Regions from separate parts of the Margalitia sp. FSL K6-0131 genome, predicted to be linked through region 3. Evidence: riboswitches for the same ligand, from Rfam matches in the RefSeq annotation. Region 3 holds a riboswitch; each other region holds the start of a gene.

The links. A riboswitch is a leader RNA that binds a small molecule or an ion and turns the genes downstream of it on or off. The one in region 3 is predicted to bind cyclic di-GMP.
Region 1: linked by a shared signal. The riboswitch ahead of NSQ59_RS09420 (type II secretion system protein) and the one ahead of NSQ59_RS20205 (sodium-dependent transporter) in region 3 are both predicted to bind cyclic di-GMP.
Region 2: linked by a shared signal. The riboswitch ahead of NSQ59_RS22445 (hypothetical protein) and the one ahead of NSQ59_RS20205 (sodium-dependent transporter) in region 3 are both predicted to bind cyclic di-GMP.
Region 4: linked by a shared signal. The riboswitch ahead of NSQ59_RS10875 (anti-repressor SinI family protein) and the one ahead of NSQ59_RS20205 (sodium-dependent transporter) in region 3 are both predicted to bind cyclic di-GMP.

The regions. Positions count from the first base shown of each region.
Region 1 covers NZ_JBBOZS010000001.1:1,953,334-1,960,965, reverse strand. The annotation lists gene NSQ59_RS09440 (LysM peptidoglycan-binding domain-containing protein) at 1-750, opposite strand, end outside; gene NSQ59_RS09435 (PilN domain-containing protein) at 754-1,326, opposite strand; gene pilM (type IV pilus biogenesis protein PilM) at 1,337-2,311, opposite strand; gene NSQ59_RS09425 (prepilin peptidase) at 2,327-3,082, opposite strand; gene NSQ59_RS09420 (type II secretion system protein) at 3,212-3,670, opposite strand; cyclic di-GMP riboswitch class II at 3,751-3,834, opposite strand; gene NSQ59_RS09415 (type II secretion system F family protein) at 3,925-5,133, opposite strand; gene NSQ59_RS09410 (type IV pilus twitching motility protein PilT) at 5,133-6,173, opposite strand; gene NSQ59_RS09405 (GspE/PulE family protein) at 6,184-7,632, opposite strand, start outside.
Region 2 covers NZ_JBBOZS010000001.1:4,578,994-4,586,625, forward strand. The annotation lists one part of gene NSQ59_RS22440 (IS3 family transposase) at 1-596, opposite strand, end outside; one part of gene NSQ59_RS22440 (IS3 family transposase) at 596-857, opposite strand; gene NSQ59_RS22445 (hypothetical protein) at 1,586-1,876, opposite strand; cyclic di-GMP riboswitch class I at 2,106-2,192, opposite strand; gene NSQ59_RS22450 (aldose epimerase family protein) at 2,334-3,191, opposite strand; gene NSQ59_RS22455 (hypothetical protein) at 3,293-3,454, shown strand; gene NSQ59_RS22460 (GNAT family N-acetyltransferase) at 4,296-4,703, shown strand; gene NSQ59_RS22465 (winged helix-turn-helix transcriptional regulator) at 4,723-5,088, opposite strand; gene NSQ59_RS22470 (MFS transporter) at 5,276-6,472, shown strand; gene NSQ59_RS22475 (aldo/keto reductase) at 6,492-7,334, shown strand; gene NSQ59_RS22480 (acyl-CoA thioesterase) at 7,369-7,632, opposite strand, start outside.
Region 3 covers NZ_JBBOZS010000001.1:4,127,191-4,134,822, reverse strand. The annotation lists gene NSQ59_RS20215 (hypothetical protein) at 1-649, shown strand, start outside; gene NSQ59_RS20210 (methyl-accepting chemotaxis protein) at 693-1,847, shown strand; cyclic di-GMP riboswitch class I at 2,181-2,265, shown strand; gene NSQ59_RS20205 (sodium-dependent transporter) at 2,387-3,754, shown strand; gene NSQ59_RS20200 (pyridoxal phosphate-dependent decarboxylase family protein) at 3,790-5,439, shown strand; gene NSQ59_RS20195 (DUF4317 domain-containing protein) at 5,700-6,869, shown strand; gene NSQ59_RS20190 (LURP-one-related/scramblase family protein) at 7,144-7,632, shown strand, end outside.
Region 4 covers NZ_JBBOZS010000001.1:2,240,386-2,248,017, forward strand. The annotation lists gene NSQ59_RS10850 (acetyl-CoA C-acetyltransferase) at 1-1,181, shown strand, start outside; gene NSQ59_RS10855 (CoA transferase subunit A) at 1,294-1,983, shown strand; gene NSQ59_RS10860 (CoA transferase subunit B) at 2,013-2,681, shown strand; gene NSQ59_RS10865 (YqkE family protein) at 2,764-3,021, shown strand; gene NSQ59_RS10870 (helix-turn-helix domain-containing protein) at 3,073-3,405, opposite strand; gene NSQ59_RS10875 (anti-repressor SinI family protein) at 3,555-3,698, opposite strand; cyclic di-GMP riboswitch class I at 3,725-3,808, opposite strand; gene NSQ59_RS10880 (aldo/keto reductase) at 4,312-5,223, opposite strand; gene mciZ (Z-ring formation inhibitor MciZ) at 5,292-5,420, opposite strand; gene NSQ59_RS10890 (NUDIX hydrolase) at 5,654-6,211, shown strand; gene NSQ59_RS10895 (endonuclease Q family protein) at 6,198-7,367, shown strand; gene NSQ59_RS10900 (class I SAM-dependent methyltransferase) at 7,382-7,632, shown strand, end outside.

The DNA.
Region 1 (7,632 bases), 2.2 Mb from region 3:
TTCATCTACTTCGTTAGATGTTGACTTTTCCGGTTGAACCCGAGAAACCAATGGATCCTCTTTATTGCTCGGTGGAGGAACTTCCAGCTTAGGAAGTGCAGATTTTAAGATAGATTCCAATCCCGGGTCATAAAAAATGCTGACAGTAACATTACATTCGATCGAATTGGAATTATCCTGTATGGATGTACTGGTTTCTGCTGGACCTTGAAAATCAATGGTATCAACACTTGTAATTCTTGGAAGTGATTCGATTTCCCCCAAAAAATGATAGAGATGAAAATAAGTTGGCGCTTTTAGAATAATTTCAATAGGCTCTTTCTTTACTCCATCAGGCAAAGTATTATCTTCATTGCTTTTCTTTTTTTCCTCTTCAGAATTTTGATTGAAGTTGGGTAAGGATGCTGATACATCCGAATCGCCAACCTTTTGGTTTTGGTTATCCCCAAATATAATATTTTTAATCGTAATCCCTGATGCGACTTCCGCTTTTCCAAGTTCTAATATAAAACTGTCCATATTCAAAACAACCGGAAGCTGTGTTTGCAAGTTCGTTGCATCTGTTATGAGCGCAGGATCTGTTTTTTCCTTCGGGAAAGATTTAAGCTTTTCATCTCGCAGTTCTGAATTTATATATTGTATGTTTCTTTTAGTTGGGATTATTTTTTGTATGTACAAAAGAGTCGATGTAATAAAAAATAAAAGGAAGATGATGATTGTTATAAATACTTTAAGATTTTTCCCGACCACCTTTTATTCTTCCTTTCCATTCTTATTTTTCAAATAAGATTCATTAAGTATTATCGTATATTGGGCAAAGTATCTAGGCAAAATATTTTGATCGGATGCATTCATATCAGCAGTAGTTATATTTTCGATTTTCACATCCCGAACAAATTTAGCTTGATTTAAGTGTCTCATATAATATGCTGCATCATTACTAGTATCAAATTGCACCGTTAATTGGACTGTGCGGTCATCCCGTAAAGAAAAATTTGTAATAAATCCCCTTTCTGGCAATAGCGTAATGATTTCCTTTAACATGCTTACAGTTGAAATGGGGTAATCATTTGCCCACTGTATTGCCTTCTTTAAATCAAGGATAGCCTGCTGCTTTTTATCAATCGGAATATTTTGTTTTACTTTATTTAATTGTTTTTCATAGATTAATTGGCTATTCAATACTGCCTCTTGCTGTTTTATAGACGTATAATAGGAATAAAAAATAGCTAGGGAGACTGCCAAAATAATCAGAATCCCTGATAGGACAAACCAAAATAAATTGGGACGGTGTTTTTTTTCTATAAGATTAATGTCTACTAGCATGCATTTACACCTACTTTAATGTTAAACCGATGCATTCCGAAAAAACGGGTGGGATGTTAATATTCTTTTTTGTCTGGAATAATGAGTCTGTAAGGGGTTGAACCTTAATAGTACTATGCTCTTTTAATTGTTCCACGTACTGGCTAATATATGGATGCTCTCCAGCTATTAATAATTTATTTATTTCATATTGACCATTTGTTAAATTAAATTGATAGAAGTTTCGAATTCGATCGATTTCCCGTTCTATTTGTTGAATTTGTCCTGTTTTCACTTGAGAATCCTCTTTCATTGCCCAATTTTCATAAGTATATCTTGAGGATTGAAATTCTAATTCGAATTGATCAGTAAAATGAATTTGATGAACATATAATGGTTTATGTTCGTAGAATATCGATAATTGGATGTATGCTAATTGAATTTGAACAACTAAAAGATGCTCATCTCGGCTGGCAAGATCCAAATGATAATATAAACGATATAAAGACAGAATGGATAAATCCATCACAACCGGTTTTAATTTTATTTTTTTTAAAAGATTTACATATTGCTGGACAACCGATTCACGTGAAGAAATCATTAAAACCTCACGATGATCTTGACCTGCCTTCCATTCTACTGCTTCAATAAGCGGATCTTCAAATGGCAAATGCAGGCTCTCCCCGACAGACATGTAAAGATAGCCTTTAATTTCTTCTGTAGGAACCTCCTCTGGAACAAGCACCTTTCTTACAATGGTATGTCCATCCGATAGACACAAATATGTAGGCATTCTTCTAATTTTATTTTCGTAGAGAAATTGCTCCAGTAAAGTCCTTAATGTGGGAGCATCTTCAATTAGTCCACCACGGAGAACTCCTTTAGGTAAGCATTTTTGACCAAATTTAAGGATAACATTATTTTTACCGGTTACGATAAAACGAACGTAATGGTCCGTAAACATTAAATGTAAACGATGCTGTCTAGAAAATAGTTGTAGGTCCATTTACTTCACTCCCCATTACATAAACATGCTTACATACCATGAAATAATATTATCTCCGAAAAAAAATGATAGAATTGCACCTGCACCAATGAAAGGGCCGAATGGTATAGGTTTTCTCTTTTTATATTTTCGTGCAATCATCATTAAAATACCAAAGACTGCACCAAGGAAAGTAGCAATTAGGAACGTTAAAAAAGTATATTTTAGCCCTAGTATTATGCCAAGGACAAAAAATAATTTAATATCTCCACCGCCCATTGCACCTTTACTTAATATAGCTATTAGAAATAATAGGGCAAATCCAAAAACAGCCCCGACTATAGGGTCCCACCAAGGTTCGGAAGGAAACATAATCTTTAAGATAATAAATATTACGGTAAAAATTAATAGAATTTTATCTGGAATAATCATATAAATAAGATCTGATACTGTAATAATCACTATTAATGATAAAAGCAATAAAGCAAATAGCAGCTCAATTCCCCAGCCTGATTTAGCATATGCGAATGCAAATAAGCACCCTGTAATTGCCTCCATAACAGGATAGATATAAGAAATAGATGTTTTACAGGAACGGCATTTTCCTAATTGAAAAATAAAAGAAAATACGGGGATTAATTCAAACCAGCGCAATTTATGCTTACAGTGCGGACACTGTGATCCTGGATAAATAAGTGATTTTTTTTCAGGGATACGTAAGCCCACTACGTTAAAGAAAGATCCAAGAATCAAACCTACTACTGCAAAATAGATTGTCCAAAATATATTCATTGGTTGAGAGTTTGTGCTCCTTTTCAATTTATGACACTTTCATTATTTGTATATTATCATATGATAGAAATATATGTTATAAAAAAAGGAGCATTGGATGCCCCTTTTTTTGATTATAAAGATATCAGTTTATTTTGCGTTTCCTGCATTTAATTTTGATTCATCTGCATTTACAACCTCAGTTCCACCAGAAGATACTAGAACGATTGTATAGTTATATTTTCCATTACTATCTTTTGTAATGGTTACTTTACTTTTTTCATCATTATATTTATCTCCCTTTTTAGAAGGGTCCTGTGGAATATTATCTAGATAACCAGCACTCACTAATTCACTTAATTTTAAATCCCTAGTTCCTGTTGAACTTGGGAGAATTTTATCATCTTGCGCAGCCACACCTATCTTCGCAGCATTAATAATCATTAACCCGTTTGAAATGTGTGCATCTGTCCGTGATTTGTTGATAAGTCCCCCTACACTAGGCACTGCAATAGCGGTTACAATCGCAAGAATAACAATTACAGCAAGCAATTCAACAAGAGTCATCCCTTTTTGATTCTTCATTACCTTTTGGAATCTGCTTCTCATTTTCTCTTCTCCTTCTTTAAATATGTAATAAAAAAGCCAACTTCATATTTATTAATCTAGGATGTTAATAGGTTAATAAACATAAAATTGGCGGGTTGCACTACAAGCTCCGAGCCATTCAAGTGCCCATATACAAATGACTCTTCTTCGCTTCCAATTTCTATCTTAAATCTAAGCTCATTATACTATTCCAAATATCGCTATTACAACATATTTTTACTAATCTATACATAATTTTTATAGTGATAGTCGATTTATTGGATATTTTGAAACACGCTATACATTGGGATGGTGATGGCCGCAACAATCGTTCCTACAACTCCGGCGAGAAAAACAATCATCATAGGCTCTAAAAGAGATTTCAATTGCTCTGTTGCCTGATCAACCTCAGATTCATAAAATTCCGCAACTTTTTCTAACATATAGTCTATTGTTCCTGATTGTTCGCCTATGATCATCATTTGTGAAACTAGAGGGGGAATAGCCCAATGATCCTTCATGGGTTCTGCAATTGACTTTCCCTCTTCTATATAATTCTTTGATTCGCCAAGGATTTTGGCAATCACTTGATTTCCAACGACATTTTCCACAATGCTGATTGCATGCAATATCGGAACGGAAGAAGCAAATAATGTGCTAAGAGTTCTAGTCATCCTTGCTAAAGCTGCTTTTTGGATAATTTTTCCGAATACTGGAATTTTAAGTTTTATCATGTCCAAATAAAAGCTGCCATTTTTCGACCTTACCAATAAATAATATCCTAATAACAACAACAGCAGAAAAAGTATAAATAACCAAAAATAATGCACAACAAATTGACTAGAATTTAGCAGCCACAATGTTAAAGCTGGCAATTTTGCATTAAATGAAGCAAACATGCCAGCAAATTTGGGAACAATCACAGCTAGCATAAAGATAACTACCGCTATTGATATAATTGCCAATATGATTGGATAGGACATTGCCGCCTTAATTTTCTGCCGAGTTTGATGCTGCTTTTCAAAATAAACAGCCATTCTTTCCAAAATCTCCTCTATTTGACCGCTAGCCTCCCCAGCTTTCATCATATTGATAAACATGGAGGGAAAAATAGTTGGAAATTTTTCAGCCGCTTCGGTATAAGATTTTCCTGTTTGAATATCCTCATATATATTGTAAAGGGTTTGTTTTAAAACACGATTTACTGTTTGCTCCGCTAAAATTTTTGTTGAATCAACAACGCTAATTCCCGCCTTAATCAATGTACTGAATTGACGAATATAAATGACTAAATCTTTATGCTTTATATTTGGCTTTATAACATTAATTTCCCGATACAATATTCCCTTTAATTCTGTTAAAGAACGGATCGCAATACCTTTTTCTTTCATCTTTAAAACGGCTTCATTATAATTTGCCGCCTTCAGTTTGCCTTTTACCCTTTCACCTTTTCGATTCCTTCCGATATATTGAAAGACTGCCATTAAAGAACACCATCCAATAAATATGGTCTAGCGTCATTTGCTGAAATTTTTTCTTGTTCCACTAAAGCTTGAATCGCCATTTGCATCGTTTGCATTCCCGCTGCTTTACTTGTTTGCATAACGCTTTGAATTTGATGGATTTTTTCATTGCGAATTAAATTTCGGATTGCAGGATTATTAATTAAAATCTCAAAGGCACCAATTCTGCTATTTTGTTGCTTATGTTGAAATAATCTTTGCGAAATGATAGCCCGTAATACGGAAGCCAATTGAATTCTAACTTGTGCTTGTTGTTCTGATGGAAATACATCAATGATTCGATCAATAGTTGTCGGTGCGTCCGTTGTATGCAAGGTAGCTAGTACCAAGTGTCCTGTTTCTGCAGCAGTTATCGCCGTTGATATTGTTTCTAAATCCCTCATCTCACCCACGAGGATAACATCGGGATCTTGTCTTAAACATGCTCTTAAGGCATTGGAGAATGATTTTGTATCAAACCCTATTTCTCGCTGGTCAATGATACATGTCCCGTGTTTATGTAAATATTCAATAGGGTCTTCTAGTGTAATAATATGTTTTTTAACGGTACGATTCATCTTATCTAGCATCGCTGCTAAAGTAGTCGACTTTCCACTTCCGGTTGGCCCTGTCACTAATATCAGACCTTGGGGCTGTATAGCAAGGTCGCTAAGAACCGATGGCAATCCTAATTCGTCAAATGTAGGGATTCTAGTAGGAATAACCCTAATAGCTAAACTGATACATGAACGTTGGTGAAATGCATTCACTCGAAAACGTGAAACCCCTTCTATTCCATAGGAAAAATCAAGTTCCCCTGTTTCTTTAAATTGCTTCCACATGGAATCAGGAATAATCGCTTTTGCCATTTCTTCTGTATCACTAGGCTTGAGCGGCTCTTGTCCAAATTTTTTTAATTCTCCATTTAACCTCATCATTGGCGGCACTCCAACCGTTAAATGGATATCTGAAGTGCCAATTTCAAATGCAGCGGTCAATATTGCATCTAGTTTTTCTTTCATGTATATCCCCCTAGTCCGGTAAAGTTACTCTAAGTATTTCATCAACCGTTGTTAACCCAGACTTAGCTTTTAACAATCCGTCATCTATTAAGAAAAGCATTCCTTTTTTTAATGCTGCAAGCTTAATCTCTTCCATATTCTGATTATTATATAGTAAATGACGAATATCATCGTCTATTATAAAAAGCTCATGTATCGCCAATCGCCCTTTATAACCAGTTTGCCGGCAAGAGGAGCAGCCCTTGCCGCGATAGAGAGTCTGAACTTGCAAGCCTCTTTTCTCAAATAATTGTTTTTCCATCATTGTAGGCTCATATGGTTCTGTACAATCTTTACATAATTTTCGTACTAGTCTTTGAGCAACTACACCAGATAGTGCCGAAACAACTAAATAAGGCTCAACATTCATATCTAATAGTCTCGGAATAGTAGAAATAGAATCATTTGTATGCATCGTGCTAAGGACTAAATGGCCAGTCAATGCCGATCTTACTGCAATTTCCACTGTTTCACTGTCTCTTATTTCCCCAATCATGATGATATTTGGATCCTGACGCAGCAGTGCACGTAATCCCTTTGAAAAATCGAGTCCGATTTGCGGGTTTACTTGTACTTGATTTATTCCCTCTAGTTGATATTCAACAGGATCTTCTATCGTTACGATGTTTACCGCTTCAGAATTTAAATGATGCAGTCCAGCATACAGAGTGGAAGTTTTTCCGGACCCTGTTGGACCTGTAATCAGGAGAAGACCTGAGGGTTTCTCGATTAATTTAACAAAGGATTGAAGATTCATTCTATTAAATCCAATTTCTGATATATTCTTTTTTACATTTTGTAAATCTAATATACGAATAACTACTTTTTCACCATTAATCGTTGGAAGAATGGATATTCTTAAATCAACTTGCCTTTGTTGCACTGTTAATTTTACACGGCCGTCTTGTGGCAAACGGTTTTCTGTAATTCTTAAATTTCCTATTACTTTTATTCTAGCTATTAATGAAGGATAAATAGACTTAGAAAGAATTCTTTCTGTTTTTAATACACCATCAACTCTATATCGAATGATTACTTTTGTCTCTTGAGGATCAATATGTATGTCACTGGCTTTCATTTGTACACCCGTTGCAAATAGCTGATTGACAAGTTTGACAGCAGGAGCTTCTTCCGGATTCAATGGTACGATACTTGATAGTTCCTCTTCTTCAAAATGTTCATTAAAATGATAATATTTATGAATTGCCCCAATAATTTCTTCTTTTGTAGCTATGACCGGCTTGATTTGAAACCCGGTTGATAATCGTAGATCATCAATCACAAAATAATCCATCGGATCATTCATTGCTACCGTTAATTCCTGTTGATTTTTCTCAATTGGAATAACAACATTTCTGATTGCAAATTCAATAGGAACTAGTTTTATTAAACTTGTATCAATTGGATATCGATGTAAAAC
Region 2 (7,632 bases), 450 kb from region 3:
AATGACGCCTTTTCCCGGCTTTTGACGCTTGTAAGCCATTTTTAATGCAGAGATAACCAATTCCTTTGTCATAGTTTTGCCCATAGCCCAACCTACTATTTTACGAGAATATAAGTCCATTACGGTCGCCAAATACAACCAGCCCTCATTGGTCGGTATATAAGTGATATCCGTTACCCAAAATTGGTTTGGTTTGCTTGCTTTAAACTGTCGATCTAGGACGTTTTCACTTACTGGATGTTTATGTTTTGAATTGGTCGTAGCCTTGTATTTCTTGACTGTACAAGACTTCCATTGGTTCTTCGTCATAATACGGGAAACCGTACGCTCACTTACCTTCATGCCACGTTTATTAAGGGTTTTAGTAATTTTCACGCTGCCGTAACGTTGTTTAAATTCTAAATGGGTCTTCAGAATTTTTTGTGCTAATTTCTCGTGCTTTTTCTGCCGGTTACTTTTTGGTCGGTTTAACCATTTGAAGTAACCACTCTTGGATACTCCCAGGACTTTGCACATCTTCTCCACTCGGAATTGGGAGCGATTCTTATGAATAAATTCATATTTTACCGAGGGCTTTTCGCGAAGTAGTGCATCGCCTTTTTTAAGATTTCATTTTCCTCCTTTAAATCGCGCATTTCTTTCTGAAGAGCTTTTAAAGCAGCACCTTCCGAGGAGAAAGATTGTACAGCCTTGATTTCCGGTTGTTGACCATACTTTTTCATCCAACCATGTAATGTATTTTCGTTTACACCAACTTCTCTCGCCACTTGAGCTACAGATTTATGGTTTTCGCTAATATACTTTACAGTTTCAATTTTAAAAGACTCTTCGTATCGTTTACCATTACCTTTTGCCATACGGACACACCTCATTATAATTGATATATTTATTATAACAATCTGTGTCCACTTTTTAGTCTAGCATCAAATTTCCTTTTTTATTTTAATAAATGTATTAGTATATGTTTTATAGCTTTTATAGAAAGCTACAATAACTTATTGCATTGAATTCCTAACACGGTTTTCTTTCATGGTAACTTACGATTCTGATCATTAACGATTCCTCTTTGGTCATTTAAGTTAGCCACCTATATTTTATCAAAGGCTCTTTACATATACTATAGTACCTTTGAGAAGAAAACTTGAAAAACATCCTAATCTTTTTAAGTAGAGTGCCCCGAATCGAATCACATATTAGGATTGAAAAGAACTCGTGTATTTTATGTTATCAGAGAAAAAATGGATTATTAAGTTAGTTATGGGGGGATCCAGTCCACTAATATAATGAACGAATGAGGTTCAAGATGAAAAAAGCTCCTCCAGATGGAAAAGCAATGGTTGGTTATGGAGAACTTAGCTATAAATAAGAGCTAAATTCTTCCTTTCATTTTTTTCAGCGTTATGGCAGAAGCAGTATGATCATCACGAGTTCAGTAAATGGATAAAGATTTTCACAATGAACTGCCTTTTAGATTAAATAACTTATAAGACCAATATCAACTTCAGGAACGGAGAAAGTTATCGTCTATAAGTATTTGAAATAACAAGAGGGTCTATAACTTTTACAAGGCTGTATACCAATTATATTATTTTCGCTCTTTGTATTGATCGATTCCATATAAAATATATTGTAGATAACTTATGGGACTCGAATTGCGATTTTTAATAATTTCGAGCATCTCTAAAAGTTCAAGAATTTGTCTCCTCGGTAAATTAGTAAGAATATAATCGACAATTTGATCCCCTGACATCTCAACTTCCAGCTTCTGGTTTACTAAAAAGGTCAAACTATTTGCCGGAAAAATATATGAATATAAATGCTCTTTTATTTGATTATAGCTATATCTATCTGACTTCTGGTTTACGTCTATTGCCATCTTTAATAAAATCCTTCTTTCTTTAAACAATTTTCTCTAAGATAGAGAAACAAATGGAAAAAATGTCTTGGTCAGACAATTTGACTTTGTGGTTTTCTTCACAAAAATCCAGGACAAGACGAGCAGACAGTGGGGAGTAGACCGCATAAAGGAGGAATTCCGAAATCATAATAGGAATACTTAATAAGACAAGATTTCAAAATCTTTTTCATATTATTATCAATAAACTTTCGGTAACCCGGCGATCATCATTCTTCCGAACCTTAGACCCGTGGCTTTGCGTCCCCATTTTTCAAAAGGTTTGCTATTATCGTTGTTTTTACCTTTTAAACATATCATTTTTCGGTTACTTATATCAATCATTTTTCAGCAAAAAAAGAGAGAATTCGACACTTAGATGAAACTATCTATTGAGGCTATGCGATGAAAAAAATTAAAGACAAGGAGACACCTTGTCTTATTCCACCTTGATTTGAAAAAAGGTCGTTAACGACTCATTTGGTTTTAAATACACCAATTCTTCTTTTTGATTCATTTCATATGTTTTTGCCATCCATGGTTCAACACAAACAAATTCCTTCCCATGTTCTGTCCAACAGACAATATAGTTAAATTCCTTGCCATATTCTAATGAAACTAGTTTATTTGTTTCCTCAAGTTTAAATTGGACTTCGTTTTTCACAGTGTCCAGTAACATCAACGATTCTTTTTTATCAGATAAGTCGATGATCCCTTTAAATATTTTCTCTTGATTGTCATTATAATCAAGATATGTTTTGGCGTCAGATTCTATGGTTAATACCTTTTTCGACGTTTTAAAATATGGATGGAATCCGGCATAAAATGGCATTTCTAATTCGGATAAATTTTTATAATCCTGTTCTATATAAAGAGTATTCTCTTTTAAGATATATTTAAAAACAACCTCAAAATCAAATGGATAAGATTTTCTTGTTTCTTCATTACTTTCTAATCTTAAAGTAATCGATAACTCCCCTTCTGTAGAAGTCTTTACTACTTCCCAAGGCATATTTCTCGCAAAACCATGATTTTTCATTTTATAGGTATTTCCTTGAAGTTCGTATTCACCTTTTTGCAATTGTCCGCTTATGGGGAATAAAATTGGAATTCCTCCTCTAATGTTTGCTTCTCTATCTAACAGAGTTTCCCTATTTAAATAAAGAATTTCGGTGCCGCTGATCCCGAATTCTGTGATTATTCCACCGCGTTCCGGTACAACTTTTATGTATGAATCTCCATCTCTTAATTCGTATATTTTTAAACCTTCGTCCATTAGTTCTTGAATTGAATACATTGCACCTGTCTCCTTTTTGCTTCTATATCATTGTTGTTGCTTCCACCCACTATTATGGCATATATTATTAAAAGATTGCATTTGTGCGGAGGGAGACTTATATGAAAAATAAAAAAAAGCAAATCATATTTTTTCTTATATCCATCCTATTTATTTTAGGAGGTTTATTTACCGGGATTTATTGGATGACACATATTGACCAATTTAAGAAAAATGGCATGATTGAACGTAGTACTATTACTTATACTAAAAGTGTTATATAAAGGGAATAGGATTGCTTTTCTTTGGTTTAGTAAGGGGTAACGAGTGGGGAATTTCCGTGCTTTGTTACCGCTTTTGCGTTCTGAATTTGATTGTGGCACAATTATTCATCATCTATTGTTACCTGTTTCATGCTTTAGCACCTTCCATGGGAATATTCAGCCGTTCATTGTTACCATTTTTCCGTTTTATTCTCCTCTTCGGGCACATTCAACCGTTGATCGTTACCGTTTTCCCAGTCCGGCATTGTGTTCAGGCACGATTCTCCTTCTACCGGATTCCCGCTCTGACCTCATAAAAAAGCACGATTAAACGTCCATTTTCAATTAGCGGTAATAAACCTTATCCATTTTTGTCATCTTTCTTTAATATTGGCATCTAATGATAATATACACTCTTTAAAGGTGGTGACTAATATGTGGATTTATATTGTTCTTGCATTTGTCATTATCCTACCCATCATTTTCTTTAGAGTAACTTCAAATACGACAAAACAGATCAATAAAGATATTGAAAAAAATCCTTTTGACCAGCGGAATAACCCTCCGCCACCTCCACCAGGACCGGGAATATTCTAACTTCAGCACCGTTTTTGGTGCATTTTTTGATTCAATTGTGACAATTTTGTTTCTCATCTAATTCTAATTTATTTTTCATTAATTTTTAGGTTTGAGAGATTATGATGTAATTGTTAATAGGACAAGCTAGTAATTTTCCTACTTGATTATGGTCCCCTCCATTATCAAGTAACCCCCTTATTTAAATACCCTAATCCTTTTTCCGGCTTTTATAGCCGGAAATTTTTTTATGAGTTAAAATGAAATAAAAAAAAGGGGATAAATCATGATAGATTATAAAATATTTTATGAAGCACCTGCACCGGAGGAATATAATGAACTGCGGGTCAAAGCAGGATTAAGCTCTAAAGATCTCAATGCTTCCAAAACAGGCCTGAAAAACTCCACTCTTGCTGTAACTCTTCGATTTGGAGAAAAATTAATCGGGATGGGAAGAATTATTGGAGATGGTGGCAACTTCTATCATATTGTTGATATTGCAGTTGATCCCGCCTATCAAGGACAAGGACTAGGAAAAACGATTATGACAGAGCTGACAAATTACTTGGATAAAAATGCACCTGCAGATTCATATGTAAGTTTAATTGCAGATTTGCCTGCAGATCAACTATATAAAAAGTTTGGTTTTGATTATACACAGCCAAAATCCGTTGGAATGTATAAAAGATATTAAGGGTATTCGAAAAATACCCTTATTTTTCATTTAAAATACTTTCTTCTAATACCTCAGATTTGTCTCCGTATACTTTATCTAAATGAAATTCTCCCCATGCACATAAAGAATCTAAAATACCTTTTAAACTCCAACCATACTCACTCAATTCATATTCAACTTTTGGCGGAACTTGATTATAGATAATTCGTTTAATAACCCCATCCGCTTCCAGTTCTCTTAATTGCTGTGTAAGCATCTTTTGGGTAATCTGCGGCATAAGGCGTTTTAATTCGCTAGTCCGTTTTTTTCCATGTGTTAAATGACATAAAATAACACATTTCCATTTTCCCCCAATCACTTCCAGTGTTGCTTCTACTCCGATGTTGTACTTCTTTTTTGGCATGATTGCTCCTCCTACTCTATAGGAACTAAAAAGTACCTATAAAACCTTCAGGTACCTATAGCACTTTAAAGTACGTACTTTTCAATACGTTTTATATATCCCATAATAGCATTTGTCGACGGGAAGTTCACTCATATATTTTTTCAATTACACCATTCTATATATACATTTATTAAGGAGGATACAAATGACAGCAAATAAAAATCGAAGTACGTTTGCCTTACTAGCGTTAGCTGTAAGTGCATTTGCTATCGGTACAACTGAATTTATTAGTGTTGGATTATTGCCGTTGATCGCGAATGATTTGAAAATTTCCGTTACAACAGCGGGATTAACGGTTTCCTTATATGCTTTAGGTGTAACGTTCGGGGCACCGATTTTAACATCCTTAACATCGGCAATGTCACGAAAGTCCCTTTTACTTTGGATAATGATTATTTTTATCCTTGGCAACAGTATTGCGGCCAGTGCTACTAGTATTGGAATACTACTGGCAGCTCGTGTGATTTCTGCATTCTCACATGGAGTATTTATGTCAATTGGCTCTACTATTGCAGCCGATATCGTTCCGGAAAATCGAAGAGCCAGTGCGATATCCATCATGTTTTCCGGGCTTACTGTGGCTACTGTTACGGGTGTTCCCTTTGGTACTTTTATTGGTCAGCAATTGGGATGGAGATTCGCATTTATATTAATTGTAATTGTTGGTATAATCGCCTTCATTGCAAACAGTATTCTTGTTCCGTCTGATTTAAAAAAACCTGCCCGTACTACTTTTCGCAGTCAGCTAAATCTTATCAGAAATGGCCGGATATTAATGGTATTTATTATCACAGCCCTCGGGTATGGAGGTACATTTGTGGTTTTCACTTATTTATCTCCGTTGCTTCATGACATTACTGGCTTTAAAACGAGTACCGTCGCTATTATTCTGCTTGTATATGGTCTTGCTATTGCTATTGGTAATATTATTGGCGGAAAACTATCGAACCGAAAACCATTACAGTCATTATTTTATATGTTCATTATCCAAGCAATTGTTTTATTTATTCTAATGTTCACAGCACCATTTAAAATTGCTGGTTTAATCACCATTTTCTTCATGGGATTAATGGCCTTCATGAATGTACCTGGTCTCCAAGTGTATGTTGTGATGCTAGCAGAACGATTTGTACCTAGTTCAGTAGACGTCGCATCTGCTTTAAATATTGCTGCCTTTAATGCCGGAATAGCAATCGGATCCTATTTAGGGGGTGTTATTACAAATTCTTTAGGTTTAATTCATACAACATGGATCGGAGCATTCATGGTATTATTAGCCGTCTTTTTGACAGGCTGGAGCCGCAAGCTTGAAAAAAATGAAGAAAAGGTAACAACTAATTAATAAATTGGAGGAATAGATCATGATAAAAAATTTACAAGATACAACTACTTTGCATAACGGTGTGAAAATGCCATGGTTTGGACTAGGGGTTTTTAAAGTAGAAGAAGGACAAGAGCTAGTTCAAGCAGTTAAAAACGCAATTAAACATGGATACCGCAGCGTGGACACAGCGGCTATTTATGGAAATGAAACAGGTGTTGGCAAAGGTATATTAGAAGGAATCAAAGAAGCAGGCATTTCAAGAGATGACTTATTTATCACATCCAAAGTGTGGAACGATGATTTAGGATATGATTCAACATTAAAAGCGTTTGAAACAAGCTTGGATAAACTCGGCTTAGAATATCTAGATTTATATCTTATTCATTGGCCAGTTGAAGGAAAATATAAAGAGGCATGGAGAGCTTTAGAAACTCTATATAAAGCTGGGAAGGTGAAAGCCATTGGGGTTAGTAATTTTCAAATCCATCATCTTGAGAACTTACTCAAAGATGCGGAAATAAAGCCAATGGTAAACCAAGTGGAATTACATCCACGCCTTACTCAAAAAGAACTTCTATCCTATTGCTTAGAAAATGACATCCAGTTAGAAGCGTGGTCTCCATTAATGCAAGGGCAATTGCTGGATCTGCCTGAGCTCAAGGTAATCGCTGAAAAATACAATAAATCTATTGCCCAAATCATTTTAAGATGGGACTTACAAAACGGTATCGTCGTTATCCCTAAATCTACTAAGGAACACCGAATTATTGAGAACGCAAATGTATTTGATTTTACGTTATCCAACGAAGATATGAAGGCAATTGATGCTTTAAATCAAAATCATCGTGTAGGTCCTGATCCTGATAATTTTGATTTCTAATTCTATTATAAAAGGTGGCCATTGGGGTCACCTTTTATTTGCGTTTTATTTCTTCGTACTTCTGAAACCAATCTGGGAAGGCTTTTTTAAATTGTACTGGTTTGAATTTATCATTTTCTTTTTTTACTACGATATGAGTGGTCGTACCTTTCGCACATACTTCCCCTTCGCCATTTACAATTTGAAATCCATAAACAGTGCGTAGCCCTTGGTTTACATCCACCCATGTCTTCACAAATACTCTGTCCCCAAGTTTTACGGGCTTTTCATATGTAATTTCCAGATTATAAACTGGTGC
Region 3 (7,632 bases):
TCAGAAAGCAGCAGAGTGTCTTGCTAGAACATTTATTGGAGTGGATGTTGCTGGGAAATGGGTTCAGGAACCGATGGTAGGTCAATTACATTTAGATTATGATGATTTCTATCAGTTTACCAAGGATTATTTAGACTCTACTGTAGAGCAGGGATATTGCGCAGTCGCTTTGGATGGTAACAATAATGTTGTTGGGGTGCTTGCTGGAGATACAAATGCACCAGAGATTATCGGAGAAGATGTATTTGAAGGTTCTTTTTATGATATGAATGTCATTCTGCATGTTTTGGAAGATGTGGATAAACGTTTCATGGAAGATTATCAAAAACGACACGGAAAAGAAATCCGAGATGGAGAGTTATTGCACCTATTCATGTTAGGAGTAATTGCGGAACATGACCGGCACGAAATTATTCAACAATTAGGAAATAGTTTGATTACAAAAGCAAAAACACAAGGGTTGAAGGCTATTTTAGCGGAAGCGACAAATCCGAAGTCTATACGTGTAATGGAAAAATATCATAATATACAAAAATATATAGATTTAGATGGAAATTATATTGTTCATAAATATCAGGAAAATAGTAAATTGAATGGTATTCCTGAAAATGTAGCGGATGGAACATATATTCTATTAAAAGAGCTTTAAAATAATGATCAATAATTAAAAGGAGTTAGGGGATTTATATATCATGGAAGCTATTTTGCTAGGTATTATTGTTATTTTATTGGTGGTATCAGTCTATTTTGCTTACCGGTATTATTCAATAAAACGTCATCAAATTAATAAAGAGATAATAAATGGAATGAAAGAAGTAGCAGCAGGTAATATCATAAATAAAGTGAATGAAAGAAGTTCTGATCATACTGTATTTAATCAATTAATTGAGTTTTTCAGCCGAGTTAGGGAAACGTTTTTTTCCTTTTCAAAAAATGTCAATGATATAGGAGAAAATCTCGCTGAAACGGGTGAATATGCTTCTGAGAAAGCCGATATTGTAAGAGCGGCAATTGATGAGGTAGGCAGAGGCTTACAGAAACAATTAGTCGCCACAGAAGAAAGCGCCGCATCTATGGAAGAAATGGCACAGGCTATCGAAGATCTATCAGTGAGATCCAATCAAATTTCAGAACAATCGAATACTACCTTAGCATTGACGCAAGATGGAAACGAGAAGCTAAAGAATTCCTTAGAAAAGATGGAGCAATTTAATCAAACGATAAATACAACATCTGATGCAATAAATAAACTCGGAGAAAAATCTCACGAAATCGGCACTATTGTAAAAGTGATTACAGGGATTTCAGAACAAATTAATTTATTAGCATTGAATGCAGCAATAGAAGCTGCCCGTGCGGGGGAACATGGTAAAGGATTTGCGGTTGTTGCGGATGAGGTTCGAAAATTGGCCGAACAATCACGCCAGTCTTCTTCTGAAGTATCAAATATTGTAAAGAATATACAAGAAGAAACGGAAATAGTTGTCGAGTCCATGCAACAGGGAACAGAAGAATTTAAAGAAACAAATTCGACTATTGTCGAGGTTGGAGCCATGTTCGAAAAGATACTATCTACTACAAAGATCATTGCTGAAAATAATGAAAATACTTCCGCAAGTACAGAAGAATTATCTTCTGCTACTCAGCAGATAATGACAGCAATTGTGGAGATAGCTTCTATTTCTCGGGAATCTGTTGAAATGTTTGAGGAACTAATTGAAATTAGTGATGATGAACTACATACAATGGAAAAACTTGTAGAGGAAGCAAAAGATCTTGTAGAGTTAAAAAATGATGTAAACAAATTACTTGTATGGAGTAATGGTGTTGAAACTGCTGAAGCTTAAGTGAGACAAGATGGTGAAAATAAGGTCAGTGCAGCAATATAAAGATTTTCACCTTGCTGGCTGATAAGTATATGTTGCTTCTCAGAGGTTTATCCAACTTGTGGGAAGCTTCTTTTTTATGCGTGGGCATGAACGGATATAAAGTGCAAAAGGAGCAAGTTGTTTTATTTTGAAACAAGCAAATGTGACCACAGAAATTATATTAGGAAAATTTTATCTTTTATCAGGATAATAATAATGGTAAAATAATACTATTAAAAAATGCGTTTACACCAGCAATTTCATATTAGTAACTTTTTCAGGGTAAAAAATCATTAGTATTTTGTTTTATTCCTTCGACAATAGCAAACCCATTGAAAGATGGGGACGCAAAGCTACGGGCCTAAAGGAAGATTTCTATGGCAGCCGGGTTGCCGAAAAGGTTGGATATCTATTTATGGAAGCAATGTTTTGCTTTTTTATGTCCACCTGTGTGGGCTTTTTTTGTCGATTTTTATGAAAAATGAGAAGGAATGGTATTCAAAAGGAAAGGGAATAGAATGTCACAACAAGAACAATGGAAATCAAAAATAGGCTTCGTTTTAGCAGCAGCTGGATCAGCGATAGGTTTGGGAGCAATCTGGAAATTCCCTTATGTCGCGGGAACAGGTGGTGGAGGAGCTTTCCTTTTAATATTTTTAGCTTTTACACTAGTCTTAGGGATGCCCTTATTACTAGGAGAATTTATGATTGGGAGAATGGGTCAAAGTGATCCGATTCAAACATATGGCAAACTTGCATCCAATAAGAAGTGGAACTTTATAGGGAAAATCGGTGTTTTTACATGCTTTGTCCTTCTATCGTTCTATAGTGTCGTAGGTGGCTGGATCATTCTGTACATTATGAAAATTTTGAGCGGCGGGTTAGCTGGGTTGACTCAGAATCAGTATGGGCAGTTATTTGGTGAAATTATTTCTAACCCGTATGCCACCATTGCGGCACAGCTTGTATTTATGATCATCACCCTTCTTGTCGTTGCCCAAGGGGTTCAAAAAGGAATTGAATTAGCAAGTAAAGTCATGATGCCGGCATTACTTCTTTTATTTATTATTTTAGTCATTCGTTCTTTGAGCCTGGATGGGGCAATCGAGGGTGTGAAATTTTTACTAGTACCAGATTTTTCGAAGCTTACATCTGAAAGTATTTTATTTGCCCTGAGACAAGCATTTTTTACACTGTCATTGGGTGTTTCTGTCATGCTTACATATGCTTCTTATTTACCAAAGACGCAAAATCTTCCGCAATCGGCTATTTCTATTATTTTATTAAATATTGTCATTGCTATATTAGCGGGCTTAGCTATTTTCCCAGGAGTTTTTGCCTTTGGACTTAAACCAAACGCAGGGCCGGTCTTAATATTCTCTGTTTTACCGGCAGTATTTGATCATATGCCTTTTGGGATGATTTTCTTTTTGGCCTTTTTACTATTATTCTTATTCGCTGCTTTAACTTCTGCTTTCTCAATGATTGAAATTATAGTGGCGTCTGTTACGAAGAATGATTCGAGGAAGCGCAAGAAAGCCACTTGGGTGATTGGAATTCTTATTTTTATCGTTGGCATCCCAGCCTGTCTTTCTTATGGTGTGCTGGCAGATGTCCAACTCTTTCATAAGACGATCTTTGACTTGATGGATTATGCAGTCAGCAATATTTTGATGCCTTTAGGTGCATTATTCATCGCGATTTTTGTATCCTGGAAAATTTCAAAACAAGATTTGTTTGCCGAATTAAAACAAGGATCGAATATAGGATACGTATTCTTTTCAATCTGTTATTTTCTCTTAAAATATATTGTTCCAATTGCCATCATCGTCGTTTTTTTAGATGCAGCAGGATTATCCGATTGGATTCTACATTTGTTTAAATAAACTACTGCCAGTAAAAACATCAGGGGGGTAAAACAATGAAGGAAATACAAAAATTATTTCCTAGTATGGACGGAAATGACTTTCAAAGAGAGGAATTATTGTCGTACTTTAAGACGATTTTGACAAAAATAGATGAATTAAAGGATCCTAACAAATTAACGCTGGGAGAAATGCCCGAGTACACAGCGGATTACTATAATCGTGTCATTCAAAACGCTGATGTTCCGGTTAGAGGTGTGGCGATGGAGGAAGTGATTCAAAAGCTTCTAAAATTGGTAGAAGGACACCGGTACGTCAATCGAAATTATGTAGCCAATGCGGCGCCGCTTCCGAATATTGCCAGTATCATCGGGAACTTAGTAATGGTGCTGGTCAATGGGAACAATCTTTGGGATGTAGAAGGCCAAGCAGCTGCTACAGCAGAAATCGAAGTAACTAGTATGCTATCCAAACTGATTGGATATGATGAAAGCATCAGTGCAGGATATACAACTTGGGGAGGACAAGGGGCTGTCTTTAACTCTTTACGTCTTGCCATTGCCCGTTACGCGCCGTTCTCTAATCAACATGGTGTACCGCGAAATCTCTATTGCTTCTGTTCCGAGCTATCCCACTACAGTCTGTATAAATCGGTAGAGGCAACTGGGATTGGTGTAGAAAATATGATTCGCGTGAAAGCGAATGCTGATCATTCTATGAATCTAGAAGATTTAAAAGAAAAAATGGAGCATGTTATTGCCAAAGGCGGCGTTCCTCTTTATGTCCTTGCCACAATGGGAACTACGGATACATTTGGGATTGATGACCTTGAGGGAATCAAGAGGATAGCGGAAGAATTGGAACGCACATACGGCATAAATTCTATCTATATCCATGCAGACTCTGCAATGGGGGGCATGTATACTTTCTTTAATGATTACGACTTTGAAAGCAATCCTCTGCGATTGGAAGAAAACGTACTTGAGGTATTGAAATCCTATCAGCAAAAGTTTAAACATATCAAGCTTGCAGATAGTATGGTTTTTGATTTCCATAAGCTTGGACAAACGCCATATACTACGAGTTTATTTTTAATCAAGAACAGAGAGAATCTTAAGTATGTTGATTTAGATGCAGCGGAAACGCCGTATGTTGGAAATCGCGGTTATGGCAGCTATCATACAGGCTACACGCTCGAATGCTCGCGAATGGGAAGTGCTTTGGCAATCTATGCGTCTTTATTAGCATTTGGAATCGAAGGGTATCAAGAACTTCTAGCCAATTATATTCGTGTCAATATTGCATTTAGAGAGACTTTAACGAAAGAAATTTCGAATGTGGTGGTCACAAATGAGGTTTCACCGATTACAACATTCCGTTTTTATCCTGAAGAGACAAAATGGAATGATGAATGGAACGGACATTTAACCTTAGAAGATATAATGGAAATTAATCAATTTAATGACGAGTTTGCAGAGGTAATTGGTGCCGAACGAGATACCGTCTTCTTTGGAAATACAAAAAAGCAGCGTCTCGTGGAAGCAGCAAACTCAAACAAGCGGATAGCCGTCTATGCACATAAATTTTTTGCAATCTCGCCATACACAACAATAGAAGAGGTCGACCGTTACGTTGGATTTCTAAAAGAACACCTAGAATTTTTCCTGAAAACGAGAAGCAGGGAAAATATCATAATAAGATCCTAAGGTGGTCTTCTAGTATAAAAACTTCTCCTCCTTAACGTGGCTCACAACCCTTGAAAAAGTAGGGGATGTGAGCATTTTTTTATGTTATTGTAATGGTAATTTTGGTGAAGTGCTATTTTCAAAGTTGATAAATCTAGTATTCATCATAGAAAAGCGAACCCACTAAATAAAAATCCCCAATTGTTATCAAAATTGATGAAAAATCAAGTATTACTATTTTCTCGTCCTAACAGTATAATCAGGGATGGGAGATGAGATAAATGAATAAAAAAGACATCGCAAAAATCCGAAATCAATTTAAATTAAATAGCCGATATATGAAAATTCGTGAAATATTCAATGTATATGTAAAGAAAGAATCAGGGGAGATTTATCATCAAGTCAGCCAACCGTTTGAAATGTTAGAACAGGAAGCACAAGAATTGTTTTTAACTAACTTTAAAAAGGTTTTGACAGGGGGGCTTGACTCCAAGCTGTTTGAACTGAAATTTCGACGAGATGTGGAAGAGAGCACACAAATGATTCTTTTCAATGGATTACATGCAGCATCCACGGAAGATTGGAAAGAACATATGCTCCAGATAGTAGCGAAAATGTTTGAACATGCAAAGTATGAATTTGATACAGTCGTAACCTTTATCCGCGGAGAATATCAAAAGGCAACAAGGAAGCGGGATATGGAATCCGAAGAAGGTGGGGATGATGAGGTATACTCCAGTGAGTTTGTCCTTTGCAGTCTTAATAAAACGGATCAGCCGAAAAAAGCCTTGCTGTTTGATTATATTGAGAAAGAATTTAAATCCAATAATGCTGTGGATCCCATTATCAATTTAGCAGCTCCATTAGCCGGTTTTCTGTTTCCTGCCTTTAATGATAACGCAGCAGATGTGAATCATATTCTTTATAATGGCGGAAAAGCGAATCAACCAAGTGAGATCTTTATCGTGGATGTCCTCCAATGTGAAGAGATCATTACAGCGGTAGAAGAAAAGGACAGCTTCGATCAAATTTTGAAAATAGTGGTAGGAGATGAAGTGGATTCCAAGGTCATTTCGAATGTTTATGAGGAAATTGATAAAATGGTGCAGGAGAGTCAAGAAAATGAACAAAATGAAGAAAGTGAACCTCCTAAACTGGATTCCAAGGATATCGAACGAATCTTAGAGGCTAGTGGAGTGGAAGATGTAAACTCAGACAAAGTGGAGCATGCATTCAAAAGTGTTGTCTATGATGAAAAATATGAAATCAAAGCAAGCAGTGTCATTCCGAAATCGATTAAAATCGAAACGAAGATTGCCAATGTAACCATTAACCCGAAAGACCTCAAAAATATTAAGTATATTACTTTTAATGGAAAGAAATGCCTATTATTAGAGGTTGATGAAGAAGTGGTAGTCGAAGGATTTAAATTAGAAGAAGCAGAACTCTAGTGAATTTTGCAGGATAGGGACCATGGTATTTAAATCTTATAACGTGCTCCAATTTTAATTTTATTCCAGAAGCAAAATCCTCCATCAAAAAATGGGGGATTTTTTACCTTTAATAAACACGGGGACGTTTCATTTGTTTCCTAAATTTTTTTCAAAAGAAAATGGTATGATTTTTTGAAACGGTAGGACCGTCCCAGTGTTTTTAAAAATGTATTCATGTAACACAAAACAATAATATACTTATAGTAATATGCTATGTCAAAGGGGGAATAGTATGAAGCAGCTCTATATAAAGCAAAAGGTATTCAGTCTAAGTGGAAAATTTACAGTAAAGGATGAGCAGGAGAAGGACGTTTATTACGTGGAGGGGAGTTTTATGAAAATCCCAAAAACTTTCTCCATTTTAAATACTACAAGGGATGAAGTTGCACTCATTACGAAAAAGGTGTTCAGCTTTTTGCCGAAGTTTTTTGTTGAGGTGAATGGTCGAGAAGTGTTAACGATTAAGAAGGAGTTATCTTTCTTTAAAGCACGTTATACGATTGATTCTGCAGGCATTGAAGTACATGGTAATTGGTGGGATATGGATTTTCAGGTTTTCCAGCATGGTGAACTGGTTGGTAAAGTGAGCAAGGAATGGTTTACTTGGGGGGATAGCTACAAGGTGCAAATATTGAATGAAGAGATGGAAGCCATCATGATTGCGCTCGTCGTCGCAATTGATTGTGTGAAGGCTGACGATGCAGCTGCCTCCTCAGCAGCA
Region 4 (7,632 bases), 1.9 Mb from region 3:
AACAAGAAGTTGTGATTGTGAGTGCAGTTAGAACGGCTATTGGAAGCTTCAATGGATCATTGAAAAATATACCAGCTCCAGAGCTTGGTGGAATCGTAATCAAACGTGCAATAGAACGAGCCGGGATACAAGGGGACCAAATTGATGAGGTTATTATGGGAAATGTTTTGCAGGCTGGGCTGGGACAAAATCCAGCGCGGCAAGCAGCTATAAAGGCTGGGGTTCCGGAAAGTGTTTCCTCAATGACGATTAATAAAGTTTGTGGATCGGGACTAAAGGCTGTTCATCTTGCCACACAAGCAATCTTAGCAGGAGATGCAGATATAATTGTTGCCGGTGGGATGGAAAACATGAGTCAGGCGCCATATCTATTAAAAGGTGCAAGGGACGGCTTTAAGATGGGAGATCAAAAGCTAGTTGATAGTATGATTCAAGACGGATTATGGTGTGCCTTTAATGATTATCATATGGGAATAACAGCAGAAAATCTTTGTGACCGCTATGAAATTTCCCGTGAGGAACAGGACCAATTCTCTGCGGAGAGTCAAAGCAAAGCTGCAAAAGCAATCGAAGAAGGCAAGTTCAAGGACGAGATTGTAGCTGTTGAAATTCCGCAAAGAAAAGGGGATGCCATCATTTTCGAAACAGATGAATATCCTAAAAAAGGCACAACGGTGGAGAAATTAAGTTCATTAAGACCTGCTTTTAGGAAAGATGGTTCGGTTACAGCAGGAAACGCGTCCGGAATAAATGACGGAGCGGCAGCATTAGTCATAATGTCTAGGAAAAAAGCAAATGAATTGGGGATTAAACCACTTGTAACGATAAAAGCAAATGCCAATGCCGGGGTGGATCCAAGTGTAATGGGGATTGGTCCTGTAACAGCGGTCAAGAAAGCGCTGGAAAAGGCAAATATGTCGTTAGAGGATATGGACCTTATAGAAGCAAATGAAGCATTTGCTGCACAATCCCTAGCAGTTGATAGGGAATTGAAGTTTAATAAAGAAATCTTGAATGTAAACGGCGGGGCGATTGCTCTTGGCCATCCGATTGGAGCAAGTGGGGCAAGAATCCTTGTCACCCTTATTCACGAAATGCAAAGAAGACAAGTGAAAAACGGATTAGCTACCCTTTGTATTGGCGGGGGGCAAGGGGTAGCCACGATTGTTGAATTAGCTTAAAAGCGGTTAATTACTGATTGGTACCTCGATTGCGTACACGTGAACGTTTACGCATAAGGCGGTTTGATCATCAATAATATATTTTTACGAAACCAGAGGGGAGAGAGAATAATTGAAGCAAGTATATACATCCTTCCAGGAAGCGGTAGCAGATATTCAAGACGGTGCGACAATAATGGTTGGCGGTTTCGGTCTTTGCGGAATTCCTGAAAATTTAATTCTTGCACTTGTCGAAAAAGGGGTAAAGGATTTAACGGTTATTTCTAATAACTGCGGGATAGATGATTGGGGATTAGGACCGCTTTTGCAAAATAAACAGATTAAGAAAATGATAGGGTCATATGTTGGGGAAAATAAAGAATTCGAACGCCAGGTGTTAGCTGGCGAATTAGAAGTGGAATTAACCCCGCAAGGCACCTTGGCAGAAAAAATACGAGCAGGAGGAGCGGGAATTCCTGCATTTTATACTCCCGCAGGTGTGGGAACACCAATTGCAGAAGGGAAAGAAACGAGGACGTTTAATGGGAAAGAATATGTTTTGGAGGAAGCATTAACGGCAGATTTTAGTTTAATTCGTGCTTGGAAAGGTGATAAAATGGGGAATTTAGTATACAACAAAACAGCTCGTAATTTTAACCCGATGATCGCGGCTGCAGGAAAGGTAACGATTGCAGAGGTAGAGGTGCTCTATGAAGTCGGGGAGCTGGATGCTAATTTTATTCATACTCCAAGCATTTATGTGCAAAGGATTATTCAAGGGGATCAAGAAAAACGTATTGAAAGAAGAACCATTAGAAAATAATTTGCACATTAAGGAAGGGAGAGAAGAATATGTCAGCTGATAAAGGTTCAATAAGGGAAAAGATTGCTAGAAGAGCGGAAAAGGAAATTAAAGATGGCCATTATGTAAATCTGGGAATTGGAATGCCAACATTAGTTGCCAATTACATTTCCGATAATAAACAAGTTGTTTTACAGTCGGAAAACGGCTTGCTTGGAATTGGCCCATATCCTAATGAGGAGGAGATTGATGCAGATTTAATCAATGCCGGAAAAGAAACGGTGACGGCAATTCCGGGTGCAGCTTATTTTGATAGTGCAGAATCGTTTGCGATGATTCGGGGCGGTCATATAAATATAGCAATTTTGGGCGGAATGGAAGTATCGGCCTCAGGTGATTTAGCTAATTGGATGATCCCGGGGAAAATGATCAAGGGCATGGGGGGAGCGATGGATTTAGTTCATGGTGCCCAAAAAATCATTGTTATTATGGACCATGTGAATAAAAATGGTGAGCCTAAAATTCTCAAAGAATGCAGTCTTCCTTTAACAGGGAAAGGCGTTGTTAACCGAATTATTACGGATAGAGCTGTTATCGATGTATCCAATAAAGGACTTATTTTAAGGGAAGTGGCAAAAGGATACACAGTGGAGGAAGTACTTGCTTCGACGGAGCCAACTGTAATGGTAGCTGAAGATGTAAGACTAGAAGCTTATTAGTCACTGTAGTAAAATGATGGGAGTGTAGGTTACATGATACCTATTCTTTTTCTTCATTTTTAAACTTAAGGGAGAAATCAAAATGGCAAAAACAAAAAAACAGCAAAAGTATCAACCTAAAAAGGAAAAGCAGGATGAAAAGCTTACATTGAAGGATTCTTTAAATCAAGATATATTATTAAAATTAAAACAAGCACAGCATGATTTAGTGCAGAAGGAAGAAAATGAAAAGCTTCAAGAGGAAGAAAGAAAGAGAGAAGAAAGAAGAAGAAAGGAAAAGAATAAATCCTTTGAAGAATTATTAAATGAAAATCCAATGGACTGGAAGAAATTTAAATAGGGTTTGGAAAAAGGAAAAATAAAAAGCGTTCAAATCATCATAACGAACGCTTTATTTATTATTCCTTTTCCATTTATTAAATTCGAGAAATTCTCGAAACTCATTTTTAGAGACACCAGAATTCATCGCTTCACGTACTAACAGTTCCCATTCAGAGTCAAGTTCTGCGTGGTCAAATCCTTCTTCCCCCTCATCATGGAGTAATGCATTTACAGATACTCCTAAAACAGCTGATACTTTTTCCAGAAACTGAACAGAAGGATTTGATTGAATATTACGTTCAATGGAACTTAGATAAGATTTTGCGACACCTGCTCTTTCGGCAAGCTCTGATAATGATAGTTGCCTTTGTAATCGGAAATTTTTTATGCGTTGTCCAATCATAAGTATGTCACCTTCCTTCGATTCATTATAACATATAACGAAATTCGGGTTCCATATTTAGAACGGATTTGCAAAAAAATTATAATAATTGCAATAAATATTTTAAGATGTGAATAATAGTATGTATAGTAGAATGTTAGGAAAATTTTTTACATTACATCTAATCCAGAGGTTTTTTTATGAAAGAAGTCTTTTATTTCTTGAACAGAAATTCCCATATCGAGTGCTGCTAAAATTAAATCAATCCATTCCTGATCCAGTGTTTGTGTACTTGCCATTAATTTTTTCTCCATTTTTACCTCCTAAAATACCATGTATTTCAGGTAGCCCAGCCGTCATCGTATTAAACCTTAGACCTGTGACTTTGCGTCCTTATTTTTCAATAAGTTTGCCTTTTTCTGATAATAATTCATTCTTATTATCTACTACTTTTTGTCTACATTTTTGAGTATAACGAAAATGATTTAGCCATACTCGAAAATTATGTCGATGTCGAATAATTGAAATAATGCCACAAAATGAATAAAACGAGAAATGAATTATCATACTATTTAAATGATTTTGTCGTTATATGGTAAAAAAAGTTTTTATGACATCGCAACTTTTTATTTCTTCTAAAATATAATTTGAAAAAACGAATACTTATTTGTAAAAAAAGAAAAGAATTTGTTGAAAACTTTTTGAATAGTTACCCCCAAAAATCATAAAAGTGGAAATGCCTTGTTCATATTGAAATGGAAGTGCAAATTTTACCTGTAGGGGCATTGACTGAGGTAAAGGAAACACTGCAAAGTATTTTAGGAGCTGATGTTAACTTATCGTTGAGAGGAGACCCGGAGATTCACTTATCGATTGGCATTATGCTAGACAACCAAAAGAAAGGTCCGGCAATCCAGACCTTTTCTTTTATCGATGTTCCTTATAGATATTTTCCTTTGTTAACGTAAGAAGAATCTTTCGTTCATCCTCGTTTAAAGAATCAGACCTAGTGGCTTGTGCATTTATGCGAACTTGTTTGACTGAACTCGCTCCAGCAATTATAGAAGCTACAGTATCATTCGCTAAATTAAACTGAAGGGCTAATTCCGTCATGGATCTATTCTCAGAAACCAATTTATTTTGAATACTAGAAAGTAAGTCGTGAAGCTCCTGATGGGAATATTCCAAATAGCCTTTTTCAGATAGCTTGCTAGTCCATTTCTCGCTTAATAATCCTTTAGCAAGCGGTCCTCTTGTCACAACACTTACTGAGTGTTCTTTAATAAATGGAAAAATTTCCTCAGGTCGTCTATCCAGAAGACTATATTGCATCATAATGCTAATAATGGAGGATTTCTCAATATATTCACGAATCACGTTAGGACGAATAGAGGAAATTCCATAATACCGAATAATTCCTTCCGATTTTAATTCTTCAAAGGCTTCAATTGTATCCTCGATATTATCCTCGATCGTTCCCCCATGCAATTGATATAAATCAATATAATCTGTTTGTAATCTTTTAAGACTCTCCTTTACAGCTTCCTTTATATATTTTTTAGAAGGATCCCAGCTCCACCCGGAATGATTCTTGTTCCAGCGGTTTCCTACTTTTGTGGCAATAATGACTTGGTCACGGACATCCTTTAATGCCTTCCCGACAATCTCCTCATTTGCTCCAACATCATATAGGTCCGCCGTATCAAAATAATTAATACCTTCCTCTAATGCAGCGTATATAATTTCTTGTGCATGTTTTTCATCTGTTCCAAGAGACATGCATCCTAATCCAAGTGCAGAAACGTATAAATCTGAGTTTCCTAGTCTATTTTTTTTCATGACAGGTTTCCTTTCACTTTGTTTCCTACTATTGTAGCGAAAAACAGTTTACTTTAACAAAATATTTGCTAACGATTGATTAACTTTACCCAATCAAGCACATAGTAATACTGTTTTCTATATGATTTTAATTGCTCTCTTATTTCCCATGCCTTGCCGCTCATTGTAATTCCTTTCGAATGTACAAATATTTTCACGGGTATGTCACCTTCTTTTTAGCGGGCTTCCTATTAGCCTCCGCTTTTTAAAATTTGTTAAGCTATAATAGTGTTTAGTTATACGCATACACATGTGCGGGTTTTACTAGGGAACATTAACGGTAGGGAACATGTACACATAAGACGATAAGACGTCAACACTATTATTTAACAGAGCCGTTTGTTAAAATGTATGAATAGTAGTCTATGGAATAGAACAAGGAGAGTTTATGATGCATAAATTTGAAGAGAAAACAATCAGGTCAGAGAAAATTTTTGAGGGCAGGGTTGTCCGTCTGCAAATAGATGAAGTAGAACTGCCAAATGGTAAAACGGCAAAGAGGGAAATTATTAAACATCCAGGGGCAGTTGCCATATTAGCTATTACTCCAGATGATAAAATTATTTTGGTGGATCAATATCGAAAACCAATGGATAGGGCATTAGTTGAAATTCCTGCAGGTAAATTAGAACCAGGAGAAAAGCCAGATGTAACGGCTATAAGGGAGCTAGAAGAGGAAACTGGCTACTCATGTGAAAAACTAGAACTTATTTGTTCATTCTATACATCACCAGGCTTCGCTGATGAACTTATTCATTTATACTTAGCAAAAGGCTTGCAGAAAGTAGAAAATCCAAAAAGTGCTGATGAAGACGAATTTGTGGAATTATTAGAGGTTACACTGGAAGAAGCACTTCAATTAATTCAGGAAAAGAAAATCTATGATGCCAAAACACTGTACGCAATTCAATATCTACAATTAAAAGAGGCGTTGAATAAGAGTGAATAATTATTTTGTCGACCTCCATATTCATATCGGGAGGACGAAAAACGGAAAACCAGTAAAAATTACTGCATCGAAATCATTAACGCTTACCAATATCTTAAATACGGCAAAGTCCCCTAAAGGTTTAGATATGGTAGGCATCATTGACTGTCATTCTCCGGAAGTCATTGCTGAAATAGAAGACTTGATTTATCGTGGAGACCTAAGGGGAATGGCAGAGGGGGGATTCCGTTTTCAAGAAACGGTTACACTCATTCCCGGAGTAGAAATTGAAGTAAATGACGAGAATTGTAAAGGTCCAATTCATGTCCTTGGCTATTTTCCTACTTTAGAGGCTTTAAAGAATTTTTCGATGTGGTATCAAACAAAGGTCAAAAATGTCCAATTAAGCACACAAAGGATACATGAAAGTGCTGTACCGTTACAAAAGAAAATAAAATCATTAGGCGGAATTTTTATTCCTGCACATGTTTTCACCCCATTCAAAAGTTTGTATGGAAAGGGTGTAGAAAAATCAATATCCGAAATTCTGGATCCCGATTTAATTGACGGGATTGAATTAGGGTTGAGCTCTAACACAGAAATGGCGGACCGAATTAAAGAATTGCATCACTTTACATTTGTCAGTGATTCCGATGCGCATTCTTTAGGGAAAATTGCCCGTGAATATCAGATAATGAAGCTCGAATCTCCGACATTTGCTGCATTAGAAAAAGCCTTACATGGTAAAGACGGTAATGGAATTGTCGCAAATTACGGATTGAATCCATATCTTGGCAAGTACTATCGAACAACCTGTTCGAAATGCTTTGAGCCAAAAGTGGCTGACATTTGCCCTCACTGTGGATCCACTCATTTCACAAAGGGAGTGTCTGAACGAATAAAAGAACTGGCAACAGATCAAGTAAGCCCAAAGCGACCTCCTTATGTACATCAAGTCCCGCTTGATTTCCTACCAGGATTAGGTCCGAAAACATTGCACAAATTATTAGATTACTTTGATACGGAAATGAATATTTTACACAATGTACCGATTGAAGAATTGAAAAAAGTGGTGAAAGCGGATTTAGCTGATATGATAATGCAAGCAAGACAAGGAACGCTTCAGCTTATGGCTGGAGGAGGCGGTCAATATGGAAAAGTGGATAATACTAAATAATATGGTGGAGAAAAATGAACTACATTGAATTATTAACTGAGTTAACCAAGAGATTGGATGAAGAAGGGATTCCATATCAATTTGTGAAAACGACTTCCCTTAGGATACAAGGAGTAGAAATAGACCATTCAAATGAAGTGTTTTTAGAGATTCAATGGGATGTATTTGAAAAAGCCTATTCGCTTTTTCCACCTTCCACCCTATCTGAGATCAATAAGAACCAAGTAAATGCATCCTTTCAAGTACAATATGAAGGATATACGAT